DNA from 2 places in the Streptomyces sp. NPDC054847 genome. Region 1 is predicted to be linked to the other one. Evidence: riboswitches for the same ligand, from Rfam matches in the RefSeq annotation. Region 1 holds a riboswitch; the other holds the start of a gene.
The links. A riboswitch is a leader RNA that binds a small molecule or an ion and turns the genes downstream of it on or off. The one in region 1 is predicted to bind cyclic di-AMP.
Positions count from the first base shown of each region.

Region 1 (8,277 bases):
CGTGCCCGCCACACCCGTCTCGCCCCGCCCGGTCCGTCGCTCCGGTGGTAGCCGCGGCCGCCGCCGCACCCCCGCCAAGCGCTCGGCGCTCCTCACCGTCGCCGTTCCCTCGGCCTGTGTCATGGGCGTCGCCGGCATCGCCGCCGCGTCCGTCAGCGGCCTCGGCGGCGAGAGCGGGACGACGGACGACAAGACCAACGTGGCAGCCGCCGACCCCGCCTCCGTGCAGCCGGTCGCCGCCAACAACGCCATGGACACGCAGCTCGCCGCGCTCAGCGCCGACGCCCGTGACTTCGGGGACCGGGCCTCCCGCACCCAGGAACGCATCGACCTCAAGGCGCGCCAGGCGGCGGAGAAGAAGAAGCGCGAGGAAGAGGCAGCCCGCCGCGAGGCCCTCCGCCCCAAGTTCGTGCTGCCGGTGAAGCAGGACGGACTCAGCGCGTACTACGGCCAGTCCGGCGTCAACTGGATGTCTCTGCACAGCGGTATCGACTTCCCCGTCCAGTACGGCACCGAGGTCATGGCCGCGACGGACGGCACCGTCCGCACCCAGTGGAACAGCGCCTACGGCAACATGGCCATCGTGACCGCGGCCGACGGCACGGAGACCTGGTACTGCCACCTGAGCAGCACCAAGATCCGCAGCGGCTACGTCAAGGCCGGTGACGTCATCGCCTACTCGGGCAATTCGGGCAACTCCACCGGACCGCACCTCCACTTCGAGGTCCGGCCCGGCGGCGGCGCGGCCATAGACCCGCTGCCCTGGCTGCGCAGCCACGGCCTCGATCCCGCATAGACCCGGCCGGCCCGTCGAAGCCGCGTCAAGCGTGCCCGCACGGACGGGCGTCGGCGTGCCCCTGTGCGCACGGTCGTGGAGACAGCTGTCCGCGCACGCCTGACGTCCGCGTCCCGGCATGTCCGGGGTGCCGGCCCCCGCAGGGGCCGAACACCGTCGTCAGAGCTTCTCGACCGGGGCGTATCTGAGCAGCAGCCTCTTCGGCTTCTCGTCCCCGAAGTCGATCGTCGCCTGCGCCTCGGACCCCGAACCCTTGACCTCGACCACGGTCCCCAGGCCGAACTGGTCGTGCGTGACCCGGTCGCCCACGGCCAGCGAGATCACCGGCTTGTCGCTCGTCCGCCGCGTAGCGAAGCCGGAGGCGCCGCCGCGCGAACGGGAGGACGACAGCGAAGAGGCGATGCCGGACGTCGGTCCGGCGGGGGCCGCCATCGGACCCGTCCGCTTCCAGGTCAGGTGCTGACCTGGGATCTCCTCGAGGAACCGCGACGGCGGGTTGTACGACGGCTGTCCCCAGGCGCTGCGCATCGAGGACCGGGTCAAATAGAGCCGCTCACGGGCTCGAGTGATGCCCACATAGGCCAGGCGCCGCTCCTCCTCGAGCTCCTTCGTCTGCCCGAGGGCCCGCATGTGCGGGAAGACGCCGTCCTCCATGCCGGTGAGGAACACGACAGGGAACTCGAGGCCCTTGGCGGTGTGCAGGGTCATCAGCGTGATGACGCCGGTGCCCTCTTCGTCCTCGTCGGGGATCTGGTCGGAGTCGGCGACGAGCGCCACCTGCTCGAGGAACTCGGCGAGTGTGCCGGTGCCCTCCTCGTCGCCCCGGGCCTGCTCGAACTCGAGCGCCACGGCGGCGAGTTCCTGGAGGTTCTCGATGCGCGTCTCGTCCTGGGGGTCCGTGGACGCCTGGAGCTCCGCGAGATAACCGGTTCGCTCCAGCACGGCCTCCAGCACTACGGCCGGGCCCGCGCCCGAGTCGACGATCGTGCGCAGCTCCTCCATCAGCACGTTGAACCGCTTGACCGCGTTGGCCGAGCGGGCCGCCATGCCGTACGCCTCGTCGACACGGCGCAGCGCCTGCGGGAAGGTGATCTTCTCGCGCAGCGCGAGGGCGTCGATCATCGCCTCCGCGCGATCGCCGATGCCGCGCTTGGGCACGTTCAGGATGCGGCGCAGCGGGACGTTGTCCTCGGGGTTGGCCAGAACCCGCAGGTAGGCCAGCACATCGCGGACCTCCTTGCGCTCGTAGAAGCGCACACCGCCGACGACCTTGTAGGGCAGGCCGACGCGGATGAAGATCTCCTCGAAGACACGCGACTGGGCGTTCGTGCGGTAGAAGACGGCGACGTCGCCGGCCTTCGCCTCGCCCGTGTCCGTGAGCCGGTCGATCTCGTCGGCGACGAACTGTGCCTCGTCGTGCTCGGTGTCCGCGACGTAGCCGGTGATCTGGGCGCCGGCGCCGGCGTTCGTCCACAGGTTCTTGGGGCGGCGGGACTCGTTGCGCTCGATGACGGCGTTGGCGGCGGAGAGGATCGTCTGGGTGGAGCGGTAGTTCTGCTCCAGCAGGATCGTCGTCGCGTCCGGGTAGTCCTCCTCGAACTGGAGGATGTTGCGGATGGTCGCGCCGCGGAAGGCGTAGATCGACTGGTCGGCGTCACCGACGACGCACAGCTCCGCCGGCTCCAGGTCCTCGTACCCCTTGCCCACCAGTTCGCGCACGAGCGTGTACTGAGCGTGGTTGGTGTCCTGGTACTCGTCGACGAGGACGTGCCGGAACCGCCGCTGGTAGTGCTCCGCGACGTCCGGGAACGCCTGGAGCAGATGGACGGTGGTCATGATGATGTCGTCGAAGTCCAGGGCGTTGGCCTCGCGCAGCCGGGCCTGGTACATCCGGTACGCCTCGGCGAGCGTCTTCTCGAATCCGTCGACGGCCTGGTCGGCGAAGGTCTCCTCGTCGATCAGCTCGTTCTTCAGGTTCGAGATCTTTGCGCTGAAGGACTTCGGCGGGAACTTCTTCGGGTCGAGGTCGAGATCACGGCAGACCAGCGACATCAGGCGCTTCGAGTCCGCCGCGTCGTAGATCGAGAACGACGAGGTGAAGCCCAGCTTCTTGGACTCGCGGCGCAGGATGCGGACGCAGGCGCTGTGGAAGGTCATGACCCACATCGCGTTGGCGCGCGGGCCCACCAGCTGCTCGACGCGTTCCTTCATCTCGCCGGCGGCCTTGTTGGTGAAGGTGATCGCCAGTATCTGGCCGGGGTGGACCCGGCGCGTGCCCAGCAGGTGGGCGATGCGATGGGTGAGCACCCTGGTCTTGCCGGAGCCGGCGCCGGCGACGATGAGCAGCGGTGACCCTGTGTGCACGACGGCGGCGCGCTGCTGCTCGTTCAGCCCGTCGAGCAGGGCGGCGGGGTCCACGACAGGGCGCGGCGCGCCGTCGCGGTAGTACCCGTCGCGGGCCGGAGGCACGTCGAAGGCGCCCTGGAAGAGGTCGTCCGGAAGCTGCTCCGGAGCCGGGTCCTCGGGCGGCGGCGGGGGCCCGTCCGCGTCGGGCCGGAGGTCCGCCAGGAAGCTGTCGTCAAAGAGGCTGCTCATCGCTTAACGAGTCTAGGCGGCCGGACCGACAACCGTGGCCGCACCGGGACACCGGGGGGCGCCACGGTATGTGACAGGTCGGATCCGCGGGGCGACCGTCGGCCGGCCGGCGACCCGCCCCCGAAAAAGGTCACGAAAATGTATCGGACATATCGAACATCAACCTTCACAGCAGACGCACGAGTTGGCTAGCGTGCTCGACCAGGCGGCCCGCATCCCTCCCGGCGAACCACGCCGAACGGGCGGCCTGCGCCGAATCCGGGCTTCTCCCGAGGGAGTTCGGAACCGGGGACCCACCAAGCACCACCGGGGTGAATCGGACCGTGCCCCGCTCGGTCCGTAGGGCGTCTTCCGTTCGCCCGAACCCGACAGCTAACCCGGTAGGCGGTCCACGGAAGAAGGAGATGCCGGCCTTGGCGTCGCATCGCAAGCCCCGCAGCCGTACCGCAAAACCGTCCACCGCCGTTGGATTCACCACGGCCGCCCTCGCCGGTGTGACGCTGCTCTCCACACAGAGCGCCACCGCCGCGCCGTCCGACCCGAAGCCCAGCATCGAAGAGGTGCAGAAGAAGGTCGACGACCTGTACCGGCAGGCCGGCAGCGCGACGCAGGAGTTCAACAAGGCGAAGGAAGCCACGGCGGAGAAGCGCCAGGAGGTCGACCGGCTGCTCGACGAGGCGGCCGATCGCACGGAGAAGCTGAACGAGTCCCGCCGCGCCCTCGGCAACTACGCGGCAGCGCAGTACCGCACCGGTTCCGTCACCCCCACCGCCGCGCTGATGTTCGCGGACAGCCCCCAGGCGTACTTCGACCAGACCCAGCTGATGGACCGGATGACGGACCAGCAGCGCAGGGCCGTCAGCGAGTACGAGACCGAGCGGGCCGCGGCAGCGAAGCAGCGCGCGGAGGCCACCAAGCGCCTCGAGTCCCTCACGGACTCCCAGGAGGCCCTGCGCACCAGCAAGCAGACGGTGCAGACGAAGCTCGCGGAGGCACGCGCCCTGCTCTCCGAGCTGACGGCGGAGGAGAAGGCACGCCTCGCCGCGATCGAGCGGGAGAAGGAGGAGGAGGCGCGTCGCAAGGCCGAGGCCAAGGCGAAGGCGGAGGCGGCGGCCCGGGCGGAGGCCGAGCGGCAGCAGCAGGAGCGCGAGACCACCCCGGAAACAGGCACCACCGACCCGGGGACCGGCACCGGCACCGACGACGGCACGTACGCGGCCAAGGCCGACAAGGTCCTCGCGTTCGCCCGTGCCCAGATCGGCAAGCCCTACGTCTGGGGCGCGACGGGCCCGAGCTCGTACGACTGCTCCGGCCTCACCGCGGCCGCGTGGAAGGCGGCGGGGGTGGACCTGCCGCGCACCACCTGGGACCAGGTGAAGGTCGGCACCCGTGTCGAGACGGCCGACCTGCTCCCCGGCGACCTTGTCTTCTTCTACGACGACATCAGCCACGTCGGCATCTACATCGGCGACGGCAAGATGATCCACGCGCCCAAGCCGGGCGCGAACGTCCGCGAGGAGTCCATCTACTACATGCCGATCTACGGCAGCGTCCGCCCCGCCTGAGGCCCGGCGGGACCGGCACGAGGCCGGACGCACCGGTGCCCGGGCGGCCGAGCCGTCCGGGCACCGTCATGTCCGCGCGCGGGTCAGGTCCAGAGCGTGGCGATGAAGATGTTGGCGACGGTCAGGCCGCCCACCGCGCCGAAGAGCGCCTTGTCGACCTGCTCCTCGTCCCTCTTGACGTACACGAGGCCGAGGATCACGACCAGCACCGCCAGCTTGATGCCGATCTTGAGGTTGTTGACCGTCTGGTCGTCCGCCTGGTTCAGACCCACCAGGGCCACACCGGTGACCAGCATGGTGAGCGCACCGTGCAGCATCGCGGGACCGAAGCGGGCCGTGCCCTCGCCCATCGCCTTCATCTGGGTCAGGAACCCGCCCAACAGCGAGGCGATGCCGATGATGTGCAGTGCGACGAAGACATTGATGAGTACGTCCATGGCCCGGAGCCTAGCCCGGCCCATACCACCGTCGGCCGGGCAGGTGGCCCTGTCCGCGGCATCGGTCGGGGGACCGACCGATGCGTGTCCACGACGACGTCCGGACGTTCATCAATGGCTGCCGGACGCCCATTTTCGGAGATTTACGGTCGTTGTGTCCCGCCCCTGTCGACACGGGGCCTAGCGTCCTCCCCCAGGTGGCCGACTCCACGCGAGCCGTCGTACAGCCGGACGGCACTCGGCCGCCACCGCCACAAGGTCCTGCGGCGGACCGCTTCCCCGTGCGGCCGCCGCAGGACGCAGGTGCGGCGGCAGGGACGACGGAAGGACGTGGAAGCCCTCGTGGCAGCACACCGGGAACACCGAAAGCCCCGTGGACGCCGGCTCGACGGACCCGCCGCCCGTACCGCGGTCACGCTCGCTCTGGCGGGCGCGGCGGCCACGACCGCGTTCGACGGCACGGGACACGCGGAACCGGTCCTCACCCCCGCGCAGATCCGGGCCGAGGTGGACAAGCTGTACCAGGAGGCGGAGGTCGCCACCGAGAAGCACAACGGCGCCAGGGAAAGCGCTGAGAGCGCCCGCAGATCGCTGGACTCGCTGCGCGACGAGGCCGCGCGCCGGACCGAGAGCCTCAACACCTCCCGCAACGCCCTCGGTTCCCTCGCCACCGCCCAGTACCGTGACGGCGGCATGGACCCCGGTCTGCGGCTCGTGCTGACCTCCGACCCCAAGGAGTACCTCCGGCGCGCCGCCGTCGGGGAACGGGCCGGAGCGCTCCAGGCCGCCGCGGTCTCCGACGTGCGGCGGCAGTTGCGGGATCTCGCACAGCTCAAGGCCCGGGCCGGTGACCGTATCGCCGAACTCGAGGCGCACCGCAAGGAACTGGCCGGCCACAAGGCCGCCGTGCGGAGCAGACTCGCCGCCGCGGAACGCCTGCTGGCCCGGATGACCGCCGAGCAGCGGGCCCGCTACAACGGCGGCACCGATTCGGACGGACCGGCGCGGGCGGACCGCGCCGGCACTCCGCGCGGCACCCTGAAGTCCCCGAACAGCCGCGCGGCGCAGGCCGTCGCCTACGCGTACGGAGCGATCGGCAAGCCCTACGTGTGGGGGGCGACGGGCCCCGGGTCCTACGACTGCTCCGGGCTGACCCAGGCCGCCTGGCGTTCCGCCGGGGTCTCACTGCCGCGCACCACGTACACCCAGATCAACGTCGGGGCGCGGGTGCCCCGTTCCCAACTGGCACCGGGTGACCTGGTCTTCTTCTACTCCGGCGTCTCGCACGTCGGCCTCTACATCGGCGGCGGGCAGATGATCCACGCCCCGCGCCCCGGTGCTCCGGTGCGGGTGGCGCCGATCGACCAGATGCCGTTCGCGGGAGCGACCCGCCCCGCGTGACCCGGCGGGCGGCCCGCCCCTTGAAACGGGCTGTCGCCCCTTAATCCGGTTGCCCGTTCCCCGGGCCGATGCCACCATCCCGGGGTCCGTTCCAGCCTCGACCAGCAGGAGCCGTACGTGGACCTCGACGTCCAGAACTATGTGCGCACGCTCGCACTCCGCTCACCCGGCCACGTACGTGTGGGCCCCTTCACGGTGCGCTACAACGCCGACTGGCCCATCCCGCCCGTCAATTACGCCGTGCCCGACCATGCCGCCAGTCCGACGGCGGACGACATCCGGGCCCTGATCGAGGTGTTCCGCGAGAAGGAGCGGCTGCCGCGCCTGGAGTTCCTGCCGTCCTGCGCGCCGGACGTCGAACCGGCCCTGCTGGCGGCCGGTTTCACGGTCGAGCGCCGCGCGCCGCTGCTCGCCTGCTCCCCCGACGCGCTCGTGACACCGCCGGTGCCGGGGATCACCTTCACCGTCGTGTCGGACGAGGCCGGTTACCGGGCCGCGGCCGGAGTGCAGCATGCCGGATACGGCTTCGAGGGCGAGGCGACGGAGGGCGAGATCGGCGCACTGCGGAACGTGGTGGAGGGCGGCGGGGTCGCGGCTCTGGCCACGGACGACACCGACGGCACCCCGGTCGCGGCCGGCAGCTGCTCGGTCCCGGTCGACGGTCTCTGCGAGCTGACCGGACTCGCGGTCGCCGCGACCCACCGCCGCAGGGGCATCGGCGCGGCGTTCTCCGCGTTCCTGACCGCGAAGGCCTTCGACGCCGGCTGCCGGACCGTGTGGCTGGAGCCCGGCGACGCGGACGTCGAACGGGTCTACGCCGCCGTCGGCTACGTCAGGGTCGGCAACAAGACCGACATGTCGCTGACCTGACGCGGCGGCCGGCGCGTCACACCAGGCGCCGCGCCGTCGCCCACCGGGTCAGCTCGTGCCGGTTGGACAGCTGAAGCTTGCGCAGCACCGCGGACACGTGCGACTCGACCGTCTTCACCGAGATGAAGAGCTGCTTGGCGATCTCCTTGTACGCGTACCCGCGCGCGATGAGTCGCAGCACCTCCCGCTCCCGCTGGGTCAGCCGGTCCAGGTCCTCGTCGACCGGCGGCGCGTCCGTCGAGGCGAAGGCGTCCAGCACGAAGCCGGCCAGCCGCGGCGAGAACACCGCGTCGCCGTCCTGCACACGGAAGATCGAGTCGACCAGGTCGCTGCCGGTGATCGTCTTGGTGACGTAGCCACGGGCGCCGCCGCGGATGACGCCGATCACGTCCTCCGCCGCGTCGGACACCGACAGCGCCAGGAACCGCACCGGGTTCTCCGCCGCCGCCATCAGCGAGGCGCAGCGGCGCAGCACCTCCACCCCGCCGCCGCCGGGAAGGTGCACGTCGAGGAGGACGACCTCTGGGCGGGTCGCCGTGATCACGGTGACCGCCTGGTCGACGTCGGCGGCCTCCCCGACGACCTCGACGCCCGTGCGCTCGGTCTGCCCGAT
Region 1 is NZ_JBSGZJ010000115.1:7,028-15,304, reverse strand. Features, by position in the region: gene ACWGH4_RS14735 (M23 family metallopeptidase) at 1-796, shown strand, start outside; gene pcrA (DNA helicase PcrA) at 956-3,391, opposite strand; cyclic di-AMP (ydaO/yuaA leader) riboswitch at 3,632-3,793, shown strand; gene ACWGH4_RS14725 (NlpC/P60 family protein) at 3,796-4,956, shown strand; gene ACWGH4_RS14720 (hypothetical protein) at 5,040-5,393, opposite strand; gene ACWGH4_RS14715 (NlpC/P60 family protein) at 5,736-6,794, shown strand; gene ACWGH4_RS14710 (GNAT family N-acetyltransferase) at 6,912-7,664, shown strand; gene ACWGH4_RS14705 (LuxR C-terminal-related transcriptional regulator) at 7,681-8,277, opposite strand, start outside.

Region 2 (8,277 bases), on a different contig from region 1:
CACACGGCCGCTGCCGTGGCGGTGCTCGCGGTGCCACACCTGGCGACCGGCCGCGCGGGCCCTCCCCTCAGTGGGTGCGCGGCACGCTCCGGACGGCCCATGCCGGTGAACGCCAGGGTGACGACGGCGACCAGGGACCAGCAGGGCCGGGCCCGGCGCCTGGGCCGCCGAGGTCGTCCTGGGCGGGGCAGAAGTCCGGCTGTTGCCAGGCGGTCCGCCACACCGGCGCCGCCTCGGCGGTCCGGGCCCCGGACCGCCGTGCGCCTCAGAGCGGCAGCAGGTCGGGGCGCTTGGCCTCCACATGATCGCCGGAGCTCTCGCCGCGGAGCCGCCGCCCGATCCAGGGCACCAGATACTCGCGCGCCCACTGGATGTCGTCCCGGCGCACCTCGAGCGTCCCTCGCGGGGGCAGCGGCGGCCACGGCTGGTCGGGGTCGGCGGGCACCTCGATCCCGAGGACCTGAGCGGCGCGCAGCGCGACCCTGGTGTGCCCCTCGGGTGACAGGTGGAGCCGGTCGGCGTCCCAAGCCCGCCGGTCCTGGACGGACTTGAGCGACCACAGGTCCAGCACGGGGCAGTCGTAGCGGTCGGCGATGGCCCGTACGTGGGCGGTGTACGTGGCGATCTTGCCGCGCAGATGCCGCAGGACCGGCACGTCCCGGGTGTCGAAGCCGGTGGTCACCATGACGGTGCCGACCGAGCCGGCGAGGTCGGCCACCGCGCGTTCGAAGCGTTCCGCGACGTCGTCGGGGTCGGAACCGGGCCGGATGATGTCGTTGCCGCCGGCGCAGAAGGTCACCAGGTCCGGCGCGAGCTCGCGCGCCCTCGGCACCTGATCCTCGACGATCTGGTCGAGGAGGCGGCCGCGTACGGCGAGGTTGGCGTACCGGAAGGAGTGCTCCGGCATCCGGTCGGCGAGCAGGACGGCGAACCGGTCCGCCCATCCGACGAATCTCCCGTCGGGCCCCGGGTCCCCCACGCCCTCGGTGAAGCTGTCACCGATCGCCGCGTACGACCCGAATACGCCACTGTTCTCTGTTCTCGAATCGTCTGCCACGGGAGCACATCTTTCCTTCACTGATGTGACCTACGCGACCGTAAGGAGGGGTTGACGCGCCGTGATCTTTACCACCCGTCAAATTCCGGCCGGGCCGGAATACGCGGAAGCCCCCGCTCCGCCTGATGCGGAACGGGGACTCACCGGTGGACCGGGGGCTACCGGACGGCTCAGAGGGAGACGCCGTGCTCGCGCAGGTAGGCCAGCGGGTCGATGTCCGAACCGTACGAGGAGCCGGTGCGGACCTCGAAGTGCAGGTGCGGACCGGAGGAGTTGCCGGTCGAACCCGACAGTCCGATCTGCTGACCACCGGTCACCGACTGCCCGCTGGAGACGGCGAGCGAGGAGAGGTGGGCGTACTGGGAGTAGGTGCCGTCCGTGTGCTGGATGACGACCTCGTTGCCGTAGGCGCCGCCCCAGCCGGCGGAGACGACGGTACCCGCGCCGATGGCCTTGACGGAGCTGCCGGTGGGGGCGGCGAAGTCGACACCGGTGTGGTAACCGCTGGACCACATGGCACCGGAGGCCCGGTACGGGGTGGTGACGCCCGCGTCGACGGGGGCGCTGAAGCCGGAACCGGACGCAGTGGTCGCGGCCTCCTTGGCGGGGGCCTCGGCCTTCGGCGCCTCGGCCTTCGGGGCCTCGGCCTCGGGCGCGGCGGACCGCGAGTCGTCGCGCGACGGACGGGTCTGGGACTCGGAGCGGGGCTCCGGGTCGTTCGTCGCCTTGTTCTTCGAGCCGATCGTCAGCTCCAGACCCGGGTGGATCAGCGACGGGTCGGCACCGATGACACGGCGGTTGTCGTTGAAGAGCTGCTTCCAGCCGCCGCGGACGTCCTGCTCGTCGGCGATCTTCGACAGGTAGTCCCCGGCGACGACCGTGTAGCTCTTCGGGGCCTTCTTGGCGGCCGGGGCCGCCGCGGGTGCGGAGGCCGGGGCCGCGGCGCCGGCCTTCTCCGCTGTGGCCGGGGCCGCCGCCGGGGCGGCATTGGCCGTGGTGGCGCCGAACAGCGGGAGCGCGATGGCGGCGCCACCCGTACCGGCGACGACGAAGCCGCGGGTGATCGGGTTGGTCTTGGGACGGCGGTGCTTACCCTTCGCGGGCATGGCGCATTCCTCTCCGGCGCCTGCGAGGTGAGCTGTCGGGTTCGGGCTGGAGATGCCCGGTCGCACACTTGGTGCGACTTCACCCCAAGCCGTCCGGATTGTCCGGATACGGCGTACTACCTGGGTCCCCCGCTCCTGCCACGCGTGGATAGGTTCGAATTCCGGGCGGCGGCAGGATTAGGCGGTCCGTCCGGATTGAGCGTGACCGTAGGCGAGTCGGGCAGCGCGGGACAAGCCACGATTTTCCACGATCAATGACCGGCGCCTCGCCCTCACGGATTCCCGGTCACCCTCCGTCGACAAGGGGCGGCCAATCACCTTGCCGACCAAGGAATTCACATCGGCGCCACGGCCACGGAACGTCACGGATATGACGCTGCTCACGGGCGGGAGCCCATCTCCCCTTCTTACGGGGCACGTTATGTGCAACCATCCAATTCGGACAGAAGGATCATTTAGTCACCTAATCCCGCACTTTCCCATCAAATCCCGCCACCCTTGCCCCACTTCGCCGTCCGGCGGCTGAAGCCGTGACACCTGTCACTTCCGGCTCCCCGGACCGGGGCTCCCTCCCATCACCCCCCGCGCCTTCTGCGCTCCGCCGGTTTCCGCCCCACCGGCCGGCCGGCCCCCTTTCGCAATTCCCCTGCTCGCTTGCGCGTAAGGCGAATGGGAACCGGTGGATCACATCCGCCGGAGCCGGATCACGGTGGCGTCGAAATCGCCCTTCAGTCCGGTGTGAATTCCGTGGTGAAGCAGCACCCCGCCCTGGTGGACCGCTCCGGTGTCCGCACACACGTAGGCCGCCGTCGCCTCGACGCCGCGCAGTCGGAGCGCCGGCGGCCGCTCGCCGTAGCGCTGGGCCTGGAGCAGCGCGAGCACCACCGTCTCCTCGCCCCGTACGTACTGCACGGCGCTGAGACCGCCCTGCGGGGCCCGCAGCCGGTACAGCTCGCCGTGCTGGACCACCGGCCTGATCTCCTTGTAGAGCCGCACCCAGTCGCGCGCCTCCGCCAGCTCCGCCTCGCTCCAGGCCGAGAGGTCTCCCCCGACGCCCAGCACGCCGGCCATGGCGCTCACGAACCGGAAGCGCAGACTGCTGCGGCGACCGTTGAGCTGAACGTTGGGGCTGTCGGTGACCCATGCCGCCATGACCCGGGCCGGGTGCAGCTGGCTGAAGCCGTGCTGGACGGCGAGCCGGTCCAGCGGGTCGGTGTTGTCCGACGTCCACACCTGGTCGGTGCGGGCGAGCACTCCCAGATCGATCCTGCCGCCCCCGCCGGAGCAGGACTCGAAGGCGACGGAGGGATGCGCCGCCCGCAGCCGGTCCAGCAGACCGTAGAAGCCTTCGACGTGCTCGGCCCACAGCTTCTGCGGGTACGGCTCCCCCGGCCAGCCCGCATCGGTGAAGCAGCGGTTGAAGTCCCACTTCACATAGTCGACGGGCGCGTCGGAAAGCAGTGTGTCGAGCTGCTCCCACAGGTGGGCCCGTACGTCCTCGCGCGCGAGGTTGAGCACCAGCTGGTTGCGGAACTCGGTCCTCGTCCGCCCCGGACGGTGCTGGATCCAGTCGGGATGCGCCCGGTAGAGGTCGCTGTCCTCGTTGACCATCTCCGGCTCCACCCAGATGCCGAACCGCATGCCGAGCGCGTGCACTTCGGCGGCCAGCGGCCCCAGCCCGTCGGGGAAGCGGTCCGGGTTCGGTGTCCAGTCGCCGAGCCCGGACCGGTCTCCGGTGCGCCGCCCGAACCAGCCGTCGTCCACGACGAACAGCTCGACCCCCATCGCGGCGGCCCGCCGCGCGAGCGCCGACTGCTGCTGCTGGGAGATGTCGAAGCCGGTGGCCTCCCACGAGTTGTAGAGCACCGGCCGCATCCGGTCGGCGCCGGGAATCACGTGGGCCAGCTGCCAGGCGTGCCAGGCCCTGCTCGCCCCGCCGAAGCCCCGGTCGCTCCAGAGGCCGGCGAAGACGGGCGAAATGTACCTCCCGCCAGGGGCGAGCCGCAGGAGGCCGGAGTCGTCGTGTCCCGCTCCTCCGGTGATCTGTACGGCCCCGTCCGGCAGCCGCTGCACACAGATCCGCCACGATCCGGACCAGCCGAGGGCGCAGCCGTACACCTCTCCGTGCTCCTCGGTGGCTCCTTCCGCGTCCAGAGCCACCCAGGGCAGGTGCTGGTGACCGGTGTGGCCGCGCCGGCTGCCGATCGCCGTCTCCCCGTACGGGAGCGCGGTGCGCACGAGGCGGGATTCGGCGGCCCAGCGGCCGTGCAGCTGCGAGAGCCGCCATGCGTCCCTCAGCGGGAGCGTCCAGGCGGCGGCATCGGCCCGGAGCAGTTCGAGGTCGGGTTCGGCGCCCTCGTGGGCGACGGTGACCCAGCGTTCGATCACGTCGCTGTCGTCGCGCATGCGGTAGTGCAGGGTCAGGCCCAGGCCCACCAGCTCGTCGCGGAAGCGCAGGCGCAGCTCGTCGTCCTCCGCGGTCCAGCCGGCGAAGGTCCATTCCGTGCCGCGGACGCTCTCGTTCCTGACCGACAGTGCCGGGCGCACGAAGCGCGGGCCGCCTTCCACGGGGTATTCCTCACGGCCGTCGAGCGGGGACTCGAAGGGCCGGTACGGCGGCGGGCCCGCGGCCGCGAGGGCCTCCGCGGCGGCGGCCGGGATGCGCCCGCCCCAGTGGAGGTGCACGACCTCGTCCGCGTCGGTGAGGTGGAGGGCGTAGCTGCTCGTGGGGCCGGAGAGGACCCAGGTGTGCCCCTTGCCAACGTTCTCGATCATCTGACCCCTCGGATACTCACAGGTCCGCACAGGCCCGCACATCATCCGCCGGGGCGGCCCGCGGCGGCAACGGCGCGCAGGGGGTGCCGGCCACCGTGCGGGACGGCCGGGACGATTGGCCGATGAGCGCGTGTCGTATGGTCGAGGCCGCGCCATCGCCCGGCGAACAGCGCCGGCGACTGTCCTCCGAAGGAGTCCCCGTGACGCAGCAGCTGCCGCAGGTCCCCTCTACAGAGCCCGAGCTGACCGGGGTCCGTAACTTCCGGGACGTGGGCGGCCTGCCGACGACGGACGGGCGGCGGGTACGGCCCGGCAGGCTCTTCCGCAGCGGCCACCTGGCACACGCGACGGCGACCGACGCCGCGTTCCTGTCGACCCTCGGCCTCCACACGATCTTCGACTTCCGCAACGCGGCGGACCAGAAGCTCGAGGGGCCGGACATCGACCTGCCCGGGGTGCGCAACGTGAACCTGCCGCTGAGCGACCCCGCGGACGGCGCGGAGTTCTGGAAGATGGTCCGGGACGGGAATCTGGACCAGCTGAAGTCGATCCTCGCGGACGGCAAGGGCGCCGGCCGGATGATCGCCTCCTACCGGATGATCATCAAGGAGCGGACGGCGGAGCACAGCCGCGTGCTGCACGCCCTGGCCGAGGACAGCGTCCCCGCCCTGATGCACTGCGCCGCGGGCAAGGACCGCGCCGGCCTGTCGATAGCGGTGTCACTGCTCGCCGTCGGCGTGGAGCGCGACGCCATCGAGGCGGACTACCTCAAGTCCAACGACCCGCACCGCCGTTACAAGGTCCGGCGCAGCGGCAACGGACCTGACGCCATGTCACCCGAGGTGATGGAGCTGCTCAGCCCGCTCTTCGACGCCCGCGCCGAATACCTGGCCGCGGCCTTCGAGGCCATCGAGGAGAACTGGGGCACGACGGAGCGGTACCTCACCGAGGGCCTGCGGCTGTCCCCGCAGACGCGTGAACGTCTGCGGGATCGGCTGCTCGACCAGGGCTGAGCCCTCGCCCGTCACTGGTTCTGGCCGCCCACCAGGAACAGCAGGTAGAGGAACCCGGCGATGATGTGGCCGGCGATGAGGTAGGCGAAGAGCCTGATCACCAGTCCGCGCGGGAACCGCTCCTCGCGCGGGCTCTCGCCACCGGAGGTGCGCCGGTCCAAAGGGTCGTACGACATGCGGGATCACATTCCTCGGTGGTCAGGGACGGGGTGCGGTTCCGGGGCCTGCAGCAGGGTGTGCACGAACAGCATTTCCGCCCCCTCGGGGCCGGCCGCCGCGATGCGGTGCGGGGTGAGCGAGTCGAAGTGCGCGCTGTCACCGGCGGCCAGCTCGTGGACGGCGTCCCCGAGGCCGAGCCGCAGCCGCCCGCGGACGACGTGGAGCCATTCCTCGCCGGGGTGGACGCGTACGAGGTCGCCCTGCACGCCGTACGGCACGAACACGCGCAGGGCCTGCATGGCCCGTCCCGGGTTGCCGGCCCGGTGGTAGTCCCAGCCGGCCGCCGCCGGCTCGCGGTCGCGGCCACGGATGACCGGATCGCGTTCGGCGGGCTGCTCGCCGAGCAGTTCGGCGACCGTCGTACCGTAGATGCGGGCGAGGGCGAGGAGCATGGGCAGCGAGGGCTGCCGCTGTCCCGTCTCGAGCCGGGAGAGATGGGCGGGTGAGAGGCCCGCCCGCTGGGCGGCGACCTCGAGGGTGAGTCCACGTCGGCGGCGCAGGTCGCGCAGCCGGGGCGCCATCTCGGGCAGCCCCTCGTCCGTCGGCTCTGCGGAGGCGGTCATGCCTCCATTGGGCCAGAGTATTGCCTGTGAGGCAAATGCCTTTGCCTCACAGGCAAAAGTCCGGGCTCAGCGGTTGGCGACCGCCTGCTTCATCAAGGTCTTGCCGAAGTCCCACATCAGACCGCCACCGCCGTGCGCGTCCTCCATCACGGCTTCGAACGCGCCGACGAAACGATCGACCTCCTTCTCCCCGATGATCAGCGGCGGGATCAGCTTGATCACTTCCATGTGGTCCCCGGAGACCTGGGTGAGGATCCTGTGCCGCTGAAGCAGCGGCACCACCACCATCTGTGCGAACAATCCCTTCCGGGCCGCCTGGAGCACCGTCCAGCGACTGCGCAGCTTGATGGACTCCGGTCGCCCGAACTCGATGCCGATCATCAGCCCCCGACCGCGCACGGCGTGCAGCAGCTCGTACCGGTCGACGAGCGACGCCAGGCGGGCCCGCAGCAGCTCGCCCGTCACCCGCGCGTTCTTCACGATGTGCTCGTTCTCCAGCACCGACAGCACGGCCAGCCCCGCCACCATCGCCTGGGCGTTGGAGCCGAAGCTCGCCGAGTGCACCAGGACCCGGTCCATCGACGAGTAGACCTTCTTGAAGATCCAGTCCCTGCCGAGGGTGGCGCCGACGGGCACATAACCGCCGGACAGCGCCTTCGCCACGCAGACGAGATCCGGCTCGACACCCGCCTCGTACTGGAAGGCGTAGAAGTCGCCGGTACGCCCGAGGCCCGTCTGCACCTCGTCCGCGATCAGCAGCGCCTTGTACTTGTGCAGCAGTTCCTGGGCGCCCCGCAGGAATCCGGGGGGTGTCGGGTGGACGCCCTTGCCCTGGACCGGTTCGACGATGAAGGCGGCCACGTCGCCGCGCACCAGTTCGCGCTCGAGCGCGCCGAGATCGCCCATCGCGATGGCGGTGTCCGGCAGCAGCGGGGAGAAGCCGTCGCGGAACCCGTTCTCGCCGTTGACCGACAGCGCGCCGGTCGTCAGCCCGTGGAAGGCGTGCGTGCAGTACAGGACCCTGGGCCGGCCGGTGACGTACCTGGCGAACTTCAGCGCCGCCTCGACGGCCTCCGCCCCGCTGTTGCCGAAGAACACCCGGTCCAGGTGCGGCGTGTGCTCGAGCAGCTTCTCCGCCAGCAGGCCGGGCAGCGGCTGGCAGTCGAACCGGACCAGGTCGGCGAGCGAGGCGTCGATGACGTCGTGCAGCGCCTTGTTCACGACGGGGTGGTGCCGGCCGAGGCCCATCACTCCGAAACCGGCGAGCATGTCGAGGTAGTCGTTGCCCTCGGTGTCGTAGAAGTAGGCCCCTTCCGCCCGGTCGTAGGCCTTGTCGAACCCGATGGTGCGCAGCATGCGCGGCAGTTGGTGGTTGAGGTACCGGGCGTGCAGCTCGTAGCGCTCGTCACCGCGCCGCGCCAGCAGTTCCGCCAGATCGAAGCTCTTGGGCTGCTCGGTCATTCCTCGGCTCTCCTGGTCCAGAGTGTCGGTCGGTCACATGCCGGTCACCGGCTCCCGGAGACCGTCTCGCGGGCGGCCCGCAG
Region 2 is NZ_JBSGZJ010000203.1:63-8,339, forward strand. Features, by position in the region: gene ACWGH4_RS20320 (SGNH/GDSL hydrolase family protein) at 266-1,057, opposite strand; gene ACWGH4_RS20325 (M23 family metallopeptidase) at 1,228-2,163, opposite strand; cyclic di-AMP (ydaO/yuaA leader) riboswitch at 2,166-2,341, opposite strand; gene ACWGH4_RS20330 (alpha-galactosidase) at 2,848-4,938, opposite strand; gene ACWGH4_RS20335 (tyrosine-protein phosphatase) at 5,139-5,951, shown strand; gene ACWGH4_RS20340 (DUF6126 family protein) at 5,963-6,127, opposite strand; gene ACWGH4_RS20345 (XRE family transcriptional regulator) at 6,134-6,733, opposite strand; gene ACWGH4_RS20350 (aspartate aminotransferase family protein) at 6,800-8,194, opposite strand; gene hpnH (adenosyl-hopene transferase HpnH) at 8,239-8,277, opposite strand, start outside.
Region 2: it holds a riboswitch for cyclic di-AMP, as region 1 does, so the genes downstream of both, ACWGH4_RS20325 (M23 family metallopeptidase) here and ACWGH4_RS14725 (NlpC/P60 family protein) in region 1, are expected to answer to the same signal.